3 regions of the Streptomyces sp. NPDC101181 genome follow, and region 3 is predicted to be linked to each of the others. Evidence: riboswitches for the same ligand, from Rfam matches in the RefSeq annotation. Region 3 holds a riboswitch; each other region holds the start of a gene.
What was found. A riboswitch is a leader RNA that binds a small molecule or an ion and turns the genes downstream of it on or off. The one in region 3 is predicted to bind cyclic di-AMP.

Region 1 (3,264 bases), on a different contig from region 3:
CGGCCACCTCACCGCCGTCACCAACACCCTGGGCGCCGACGGCCTCACCCACGTCACGGTCTACCGGCTCACCGGCCCCGACATCCCCACCGCCCACCAGGTGCTCTGGCGGGCCGCGCGCCCCACCCTCGCCGGACACGGCGGCTCCTGCGTCCTCATCGGCGAGCTGGACGGCGAGCTCCTGGTCGCCGAGCTGCACTGCGGGCGGGACGACGGACGCATCCTCCGGCTGGTCTCCCGGGTCGGCGAACGCCACCATCTCCTCGCGGGCCTCGCCGGTCCGCTGCCACTGGCCGAGATGCCCACCGCGCACGCGGAGGCGGCCGCCGCCCGGCACAACGCCACCCCCGCCCACCGTGTCGTCCCGGCCGACGCCGCCTTCCTGGCCCGCTTCCTGGAGCCCGGCTCCTACAGCCGGTGGGCGAGAGCCGTCCTCACCCCGCTCGCCCCGGAGCACCGGCATCTGCTCCTGGTCTGGCTCCGCACCGGCAGCACCCCGCGTGCCGCCGCGACCCTCGGCCTCTCCCCCGGCACCCTGCGGTCCCGGCTGCGTGAGCTGACCGCCCTGCTGGACGCGGACCTGGACGACGTCACCGTGCGGGCCCATCTCCTCCTGGCCCTGCGCGCGCCCGTGTCCGGTGAGAGTCCCGGCACCGGTCACGCCGACGGGCAGGAGGGCCCGGCCCGGACCCCGCCGGGGGGTGACGCGGCCGGGGGCGACGCGGCCGACGGGCCGTCCGGCCGGGCCCGGCTGGAGACGCTGCCGCCCGGGGTCCTGGACACCGCGCCCGCCCTCGCCTGGGCCACCGGACTGGTCGGCGGTCTCGAACCGCGGCTGCGGATCGCGCTGGCCTGCTGGCTGCGTCACCGGGCGCGGACCGCCCCGGCCGCGGCCGAACTCCACGTCCACCGCACCACCCTGACGGTCTGGCTCGCCCAGTGCGCCGAGCGCCTGGACCGGAACCTGGACGACGCCGCGGTCCGCGCCGAACTCCATCTGGCGCTCAGGACCACCGAGGCCACCGGTGCCGGGGACGACCCGCGGACCCTGCCCCGGCGCGGCGGCCGAACCTACCGGCGGGTCTGAGCGCGCGAGCGGCCGACGGCGAAGGGCGGTGCCCCCCGTCCCCGGGGTGGCACCGCCCTCTGTGTGGTCCGGTGGGTCGAAGCGGCCGGATCAGTAGGCGCCGAAGACGTTGTCGATCGAGCCGTAGCGGTCGGCGGCGTAGTTGCAGGCCGCGGTGATGTTGGCGACCGGGTCGTAGCTGTCGGTCGAGGTGCCGGGCACGTGGTAGGCCTGGAAGGTCGGGTCGATGACCTGGAGCAGACCCTTGGACGGGGTGCCCTTGACGGCGTTGGAGTCCCAGTTGTTGATGGCGTTGGGGTTGCCGGAGGACTCGCGCAGGATGTTGCGGTGGATGCCCTCGTAGCTGCCGGGGATCCCGCGCTCGGCCATGATCGCCAGCGACTCCCGGATCCAGCCGTCGAGGTCGTCGGAGTACGTGGTCGCCTTCTCGGCGGCCTGGGCGACCGGGGCCGCGGCGCGCTCCGAACGGTCGGCGCGCTCCGCCGACGCGCCGCGGGCGCCGCCCGTCGCGGCCTTGTCCGCCGTGTCGCCGGACGGGGCGGCGGCCTTGGCGGTGATGGTCAGCGTGACACCCGGGTGAATGAGGTGGGGATTCCCGCCGACGACCTTCCGGTTGCCTTCGTAGAGCTTCTTCCAGCCGCCGCTCACGGAGTATTCGCGAGCGATCTTGGAAAGGGTTTCTCCGGACGCCACGGAATGCTGGGCGGGCGCGGCCTTCACGGCGGACTTCGCGGCGGAATTCGCCGGGGCGGCGGCCGCGGCGGGCGTGCCCTGGTGCGGTACGGCGGCCGGGGCGGGGGCCGCGGCGGCGGTGGTGGCGCCGATCACCGGGAGGGCGAGGACGGCTCCGCCCGTGGTCACGGCGGCGAGGCCGCGGATCGACGGGAGGGACTTGGGACGACGATGCTTACCCTGTGCGGGCATGGGGGATTTCCTCTCCGGCGCCTGCGAGGTGAGCTGTCGGGTTCAGACGGGAGATGTCTGGCCGCGTGGAGACGCGACTTCACCCCAAGCCGTTCCGGTGACGGTTCGGCGACTTACCTGGGTCCCCCGCTCCTGCCGTACGCGAGTGGGTAGCGGATTACCGGACGGCGGCAGGATTCGGCGTTCCATCCGGATTGCGGCGACCGTAGGCGAGAAACGGCGAGCGGAACAAGCCCCGCATTCCGCAATTCCCTTTCTCCGCATGATCGAAAAAAGGGAATGCGCTCCGGGGGCCGTCCCGTCACGCCGTCAACTTTCCCCGCACCAAAGGGAACCGAACCTTCCGGATACTCGTCCGCGCGCCACGACGTGACGCTCGCCACTTCCCAGGACAAGGCCGGAGAAACGCACGGGCAAAAGTCCTCAAAAGTCCCAATAGCATGTTTAAGGATGAGCGTTTCAAAAACGGTAAATCGACCATACCGACCAACCGAAACGGTCATACCGGACAGGTTCGGCGGGGTCGGCCGAACGGTCCGCCGGGCGATCGCTTACGGTGTGAGGTGGAGGCTAGTAAGCCCACCCTTACCTCCGACGTACGCTGTACCTGCCCGCGTTCGCCCGCCCCGAAGGATCACCACGCCCATGACACGCCCCGTCCGCGTCGCCATTGTCGGAGCCGGCCCCGCCGGTATCTACGCTGCGGACGCGCTGCTCAAATCCGAGGTCTGCCAGGACCCGGGGGTCTCCATCGACCTCTTCGAGCGCATGCCCGCGCCCTTCGGCCTGATCCGTTACGGCGTGGCTCCCGACCACCCCCGGATCAAGGGCATCGTCAAGGCCCTCCACCAGGTGCTGGACAAGCCGCAGATCCGCCTCTTCGGCAACGTCTCCTACCCCGACGACATCGGTTTGGACGACCTGCGGTCCTTCTACGACGCGGTGATCTTCTCCACCGGCGCGGAGGCCGACCGGGCCCTCGACATCCCGGGCATCGAGCTGGACGGCTCCTACGGCGCGGCCGAGTTCGTCTCCTGGTACGACGGTCACCCCGAGGTCCCCCGCACCTGGCCGCTCACCGCGGAGAAGGTCGCCGTCCTCGGCGTCGGCAACGTGGCGCTGGACGTGGCCCGGGTCCTGGCCAAGACGGCGGACGAGCTGCTGCCGACCGAGATCCCGGACAACGTCTACCAGGGCCTCAAGGCCAACAAGGCGCTGGAGGTGCATGTGTTCGGGCGGCGTGGCCCGGCCCA
Region 2 (3,264 bases), on a different contig from region 3:
AGGCATCGAGGGAACCTCCGGTTTCGCCGCGCAGGCCGGGGACGACCCGGCGGCCGGTGAGGGGGACGAGTTCGACGTCGACGGGGATGCCGGGTTCGAAGCGGACCGCCGTACCGGCCGCGATGTGCAGGCGCCGTCCGTGCGCGGCCGCCCGGTCGAAGCGCAGCCCGGGGTTGGCCTCGGCGAAGTGGTAGTGGGAGCCGACCTGGACGGGCCGGTCGGCGGCGTTGAGGACGGTGAGGCGGGTGACGCTCCGGCCCTCGTTGAGGGGGATGTCCCCGTCCCCGTACAGGATCTCTCCGGGAATCATCGGCGGCCGCCCGTCAGACGATCGGGTCGTGGACGGTGACCAGCTTGGTGCCGTCCGGGAAGGTGGCCTCGACCTGGACGTCGTGGAGCATCTCGGGGATGCCGTCCATGACCTCGTCCCGGGTGAGCACGGCGCGGCCGGACACCATGAGTTCGGCCACCGTACGACCGTCCCGGGCGCCTTCCAGGAGGTGGGCGGTGATGAGGGCGACGGCCTCGGGGTGGTTGAGCCGCAGCCCGCGTGCCCGGCGCTTCTCGGCCACGTCGGCGGCCACATGGATGAGCAGGCGTTCCTGCTCGTGCGGGGTCAGTTGCACGCTTCCACCTCATCGTCCACCGCCCGGTTCCTGGCTCCGGGCGCAGCGGGACCCTATCCGCCTTCAACAGTTCGTTGAACGGGGAATCCGGACCTCGCGACCAGGTATTGCACGTTAGGGCGGAAGTTTTTCCGTTGCGTTAACTGATCTTTTGCGCGGCCGTGGGACACGGACGGCTTCACCCGTTCTCCGCCGTCCCGGCCGCGCGTCGTATACGGACCCGCGCGGCGGCCGGGTATCAGGCGTCCCGGTCCCCGGGGCCGGGGTGCTCGGCGGCGATGCCGAACCGCCCGGGATCACCCCCGGCCGGGCCCCTACGGGACGGCCGCCGCCGTCGCACCGCGTGACACGCCCGGTGTGGCGATCGAATTTCCTCGCTCGTTCGGCGTACGGGATCACTCGCGCGAGCGACGGCCCGACTTGCGCCCGGCGTCCGCGCCGTACTCGGAATGTCCGCCTTCTTCGCTGGTGCGGGGCGCCGCGGAGGGCTCGTCGGCGGTGTCCGAATCGCCCTGTCCACCCGAATGGATCAGTGGTGAGGAGACTCACAAATCACCGTTTCAGCTCGGAAATCCGGCGGTGAGTAGGTCAAGATCCCTGGGACGACAAGCCCCCGCCGCCGCGGCGGGGCGGTCCGGGCGGACGCCGAGTCCTGCCGCCGCGCGGATGACTGGTCGACAGAAGTGGATCGGCAGGAGTGGAGGACCCGAGCACAACGGGCCGACCGGGAGACCGGAAAGCCCTCGGGGTGAAGCCGCGTAGCGGCCGGGCGACTTCGCCAGCCCGAACCCGACAGGTCATCCTTCACAGGCGGCTGACGAAGGGTTGCGCATGCCTGCGCAGGTTCATGTCCCGTCTCTGTTCGCCCGGGTCGGTACGGCCTCGGTGCTCACCCTCGCGGTGACGTCCACGATGCTGGCGCCCGGCCTGGTGCACGAGGCCGAGGCCGCCACCCACTCGACGAAGGCGCTCAAGGTCGCCGCGTCGAAGAAGGGGGCTCCGTACAAGTACGGAGCGGCCGGTCCGAGCCGTTTCGACTGTTCCGGGCTGACGGCCTACTCGTTCAAGAAGGCCGGGAAGAAGCTCCCCCGCACGGCCCAGCAGCAGTACAACAAGACCCGCCACATCCCGAAGTCGGACCGCAAGCGCGGCGACCTCGTCTTCTTCCACTCGCGGCGGGGCGTCTACCACGTGGGCATCTACGCCGGGGCCGGGAAGATCTGGCACTCCCCGAAGTCGGGGGACGTGGTGCGACTGGCGAAGATCTGGTCCAAGAGCGTCTGGTACGGACGGGTCCGCTGACCCACCGGCCGGAGAGTCTTCCCGTGCGGAGGACGCGGGCGGCACGGGCGGTGCGCGCACCTTCGCGGGCCGCCCGCCGCTCACCCGGCGGCCTCGCCGCTCCCCGGCGATCTCGGCGCGGCGGCGGCCCCGGGTCAGCTCTGGACCGTGACCGCCCAGGGCAGCACGATCCAGACCGTCTTCCCGCCCTCGGCGGTCGGCGTGACCTGGAGGCGCCCGCCGCGCTCCTTGGCCAGGCTCCGGATGATGACCATGCCGCGGCCGTTGTCCTGGCGCACGGCGGCGGGCAGTCGCTGAGGCCAGCGGGGGTGACTGTCCGTCACGCCGAGGTGCAGCTCCTCGTCCCGTTCGAGGAGGAGGTCCACGGTGAAGGTGGGCGACTGGCCGAAGGTGTGCTGGACGGCGTTGGTGGCGAGCTCCGAGACGATCAGCCGGATGGTGTCGGCGAAATCGGTGTCGTCGGGCAGTCCCCACTCGGCCAGGGTCCTGGCCACGTATCTGCGGGCCGAGGAGACCGACGCCGGATCGCTCGGCAGAGTGAGGGTTGCTTCCTGATGGTCCGCCATGGCGACGCCGTCCCTTTCCCGTCCCGGTCGGCCCTCGGCCGACCGGGATCGTGCTTCGCGCCAGACTGCCATTGATGCAGCTCCCTGTAACGGTGTTCGGCCAAGATGTGCATATATCTGTCGCCCGAAGCGGTGAATTCGGAACCCGTACGCCGTGGGCGCGCGGCACACTGACCTCCCTGCGGGGCCGGTTCCGGCACGGGCCGGTCCGGCGACAGGGCCGGGTCCTCCCGCCAGGCGGAAGGAGACCGGTATGCCGCACGGCCCCGTCGTACGGAGGCGCAGACTCGGTGAGGAGCTGCGGAGCCTGCGCCACGCCTCCGGGCTGACCAGCCGGGACGCGGCGCGCCTGCTGGGCTGGCACCAGTCGAAGGTGAGCCGGATCGAGACCGGTGCCAGCGGGGTCTCCTCGGGCGACGTGGCGCGGCTGCTGGACGTCTACGGGGTGCGTGACGCCCCGTCACGGGCTCTGCTGGAAGTCCTCGCCGGGTCGGCGGGCCGCGGCGGCCCGGGGTGGTGGCACGCCTACCGGGGGCTGATCCCGCCGCACCTCGGCGACTTCATCAGTCTGGAGTCGCAGGCCGACGCGGTCCGGACGCTGGAGACCTCGGTGGTTCCGGGACTGCTCCAGACCGCGGGGTACGCGAGGGCCGTGATCCGGGCCTCGCTGGACGGGGCCCCACCGGACGGGACTGAGCCGGACGGGACTTCGCCGGATAGGACGGCAGACCACCGGGCGGCGGCCCTGGACTCCCTCGACTCCCTGGTGG
Region 3 (3,264 bases):
CACCGGGCAGTGGTAGCGGTCCGCGATCGCCCGCAGATGGACGTTGTACGTGGCGATCCTGCCGCGCATGTGGCGCAGCACCGGTACGCCCCGGGTGTCGAAGCCGGTGGCGACCATGACGGTGCCGACGGTCTCGGTCAGCTCCGCGACGGCCCGCTCGTACCGCTCGGCGAGGTCGTCGGGGTCGGCGCCGGGCCGGATGATGTCGTTGCCGCCCGCGCAGAAGGTGACCAGGTCGGGGGCGAGCTCCTTGGCGCGGGGAATCTGCTCCCGGACGATCTGGTCGAGGAGGCGTCCGCGTACGGCGAGATTGGCGTAGCGGAAATATCCGTGCGGGGAGTCCTGCGGGGTCGTCTCCGGGCCGGGGGCCGGGAGGCGGTCGGCGAGGAGCACCGCGAACCGGTCCGCCCAGCCGACGAAGGTCCCGTGCGGACCGGGGTCGCCGACGCCCTCGGTGAAACTGTCGCCGATCGCCGCGTACGACCCGATGGTGTGCTGCTGGTTGTTTCTCGAATCGTCTGCCACAAGCACATATCCTGCACCGTTCAATGTGACCTACGCGACCGTAATAAGGGGTTGACGGGTGGTGAGATAGACCACCCGGTCAGGTTTTGGTAAAGCCGGAATAAGAAGAGCTGGAACAAGAAGAGGAGGGGCGGTGCGCCGCAGCGCACCGCCCCTCACTCATCCGGCCGTTCCCTCGGTCAGAGGGAGACGCCGTGCTGTCGCAGGTAGGAGACGGGGTCCACGTCCGAGCCGTAGCTCGGGCCGGTGCGCACCTCGAAGTGTAGGTGCGGGCCGGTGGAGTTGCCGGTGGAGCCGGAGAGGCCGATCTGCTGGCCGCCGGTGACGGTCTGGCCCGCGGAGACGCTCAGCGAGGACTGGTGGGCGTACTGCGAGTACATGCCGTCCTCGTGCTTAATGACGACCTCGTTGCCGTACGAACCGCTCCAGCCGGCCGAGACCACGGTGCCCGGCCCGATCGCGCGGACCGGGGTGCCGGACGCGGCCTGGAAGTCGGAGCCGGTGTGGTAGCCGCTGGACCAGCTGGAGCCGGAGGCGCGGTACTGGGTGGTGACGTTGGCGTTGGCCAGCGGGGCCGTCCAGCCGGAGCCGGTCGCCTGGGAGGAGCCGGTCTGCGCGGAGCTGCCGGAGCTCTCGGAGTCGTCGGCGGAGACCGTGTCGTTCTTCGGCGCGGCCTTCGGGGCCTGCTCGGCCTTCTTCGGGGCGGCGGCCTTCGGAGCGGCGGCCTTGGGGGCCGGTGCGGCCTTCTTGGCCTCCGAGGGCGCGGCGGTGGAGCCCTTGGCGCCGAGGGTCAGCTTCATGCCGGGGAGGATGAGGCTGGGGTTCTCGCCGACGGTGGAGCGGTTGTCCTGGTACAGCTTCTGCCAGCCGCCCTTGATCCGGTGCTCGGCGGCGATCTTGGACAGGTAGTCGCCGCGGACGACGGCGTACGTCCTGGGGGCGGCCTTCGACGCGGCGGGAGCGGCCTGCGGGGCGGCGGTCTGGGGCGCGGTGTGCGCGGCGGCGACCGAGGCGGCGGCGGGCTTCGCGGCCGGGGCGGCCTGCGGGGCGGCGTGCGCGGCGGTGGCGCCGATGAGCGGAAGCGCGAGTGCGGCGCCGCCGGTACCCGCGGCGAGGACGCCGCGGGAGATCGGGCCGGACTTGGGACGGCGGTGCTTACCCTGTGCGGGCATGGGGAAGTTCCTCTCCGGCGCCTGCGAGGTGAGCTGTCGGGTTCGGGCTGGAGATGCCCGGTCGCACGGTGGCGACTTCACCCCTAGCCGGTCCGGATCGCTCCGGGCGGCGACTTACCTGGTTCCCCCGCTCCTGCCACACGTGAGTGGGTGGGTGCGAATTCCGGTCGGCGGCAGGATTAGGCGATCCGTCCGGATTGACGGTGACCGTAAACGAGTGAGGACGAGCGGAACAAGCCGTCGGTTGCTCGGGGGATTCACCGATGCGACGGCCGTCCGGTTTTCCCGTCACACTCCGTGGATTACGGATCTTGGCTTTCCGCGCAGGAAACGGAAATACCCCCGGGCGAGATCGCCACGGACCGTCACGGATATGATCCCGATCACCCACGGAATCTCATCTGCCCCATTACCGGGGCATGTTCTGCTAAATGCACCAATACGGACACGGGGTGGGTGGAGCCCCTGACGCACCATCAGCCCCGCCGGTGCGACGCCCTCGCCACAGGCGGACGGGCGGCACGATTTTCCGTCGAATCGATGTCGTATCGTCACGGGAGCGCCCTCGCGCGAACCGCGGCGGGGCCGGAGACCGCCGACGCCAGAGATCCAGGAGCCCCCGTGACGCAGCCGGTGCCGCAGGTCCCGCCGACCGAGACCACCCTGAGCGGGGTCCGCAACTTCCGCGACGTGGGCGGGCTCCCGACCGTGGACGGGCGGCGCACCGCCTTCGGACGGCTCTACCGCAGCGGCCACCTCGCGCACGCCACCGCCGAGGACGCGGCCTTCCTCGGCGGGCTGGGGCTGCACACGGTCTTCGACTTCCGGCACTCGGCCGACCACCGGCTGGACGGCTACGACATCGAGCTGGACGGCGTCCGTCACGTCAGCATTCCGCTCTCCGACCCGGCCGACGGCGCGGAGTTCTGGCGGCTGGTGCGCGACGGGAACATCGAGCAGCTGCGCTCCGTCCTGGCGAACGGCCAGGGCGCCGAGCGCATGATCCGGATGTACCGGTCGACGATCGAGGACCGCACCGCCGAGCACAGCCGGATCCTGCACGCGCTGGCCGAGGACAGCGTCCCCGCGCTGATGCACTGCGCGGCGGGTAAGGACCGGGCGGGACTCTCGATAGCGGTCACGCTGCTGGCGGTGGGCGTCGAGCGCGAGGCGATCGAGGCGGACTACCTCAAGTCCGACGATCCGCACCGCCGCTACAAGGTGCGGCGCTCCGACATGTCCGAGACCGGGATGTCCCCCGAGGTGATGGAGCTTCTCGACCCGCTCTTCGGGGCGGAGCCGGCCTACCTCGCGGCGGCCTTCGCGACGATCGAGGAACGGTGGGGGACGACGGACGCCTACCTGGAGGAGGGCCTCAAGGTCTCCCCCGCGACCCGGGAGCGGCTGCGTCGGCGACTGCTCGACGAGGGCTGAGCGGCTATTCGGCGCCCGCCACCACGAAGAGCAGGTAGAGGAAGGCCGCGATCACGTGTCCGACCACCAGGTAGGCGAGGAGCCGGATCACCAGGCCGCGCGGCATCCGGCGCTCCTGGGAGTCCTTCGCCGC

Region 1: it holds a riboswitch for cyclic di-AMP, as region 3 does, so the genes downstream of both, ACIRRU_RS20460 (transglycosylase SLT domain-containing protein) here and ACIRRU_RS28905 (peptidoglycan DD-metalloendopeptidase family protein) in region 3, are expected to answer to the same signal.
Region 2: it holds a riboswitch for cyclic di-AMP, as region 3 does, so the genes downstream of both, ACIRRU_RS15035 (C40 family peptidase) here and ACIRRU_RS28905 (peptidoglycan DD-metalloendopeptidase family protein) in region 3, are expected to answer to the same signal.

Annotation. Positions count from the first base shown of each region.
Region 1 covers NZ_JBIWOX010000013.1:157,007-160,270, reverse strand. Annotated here, with positions in the region: gene ACIRRU_RS20465 (helix-turn-helix domain-containing protein) at 1-1,087, shown strand, start outside; gene ACIRRU_RS20460 (transglycosylase SLT domain-containing protein) at 1,178-2,011, opposite strand; cyclic di-AMP (ydaO/yuaA leader) riboswitch at 2,017-2,204, opposite strand; gene ACIRRU_RS20455 (FAD-dependent oxidoreductase) at 2,657-3,264, shown strand, end outside.
Region 2 covers NZ_JBIWOX010000008.1:231,375-234,638, reverse strand. Annotated here, with positions in the region: gene ACIRRU_RS15045 (urease subunit beta) at 1-310, opposite strand, end outside; gene ACIRRU_RS15050 (urease subunit alpha) at 1-6, opposite strand, end outside; gene ACIRRU_RS15040 (urease subunit gamma) at 324-626, opposite strand; cyclic di-AMP (ydaO/yuaA leader) riboswitch at 1,292-1,454, shown strand; gene ACIRRU_RS15035 (C40 family peptidase) at 1,458-1,928, shown strand; gene ACIRRU_RS15030 (ATP-binding protein) at 2,063-2,494, opposite strand; gene ACIRRU_RS15025 (helix-turn-helix domain-containing protein) at 2,748-3,264, shown strand, end outside.
Region 3 covers NZ_JBIWOX010000028.1:32,940-36,203, forward strand. Annotated here, with positions in the region: gene ACIRRU_RS28900 (SGNH/GDSL hydrolase family protein) at 1-525, opposite strand, end outside; gene ACIRRU_RS28905 (peptidoglycan DD-metalloendopeptidase family protein) at 705-1,697, opposite strand; cyclic di-AMP (ydaO/yuaA leader) riboswitch at 1,701-1,860, opposite strand; gene ACIRRU_RS28910 (tyrosine-protein phosphatase) at 2,319-3,131, shown strand; gene ACIRRU_RS28915 (DUF6126 family protein) at 3,136-3,264, opposite strand, start outside.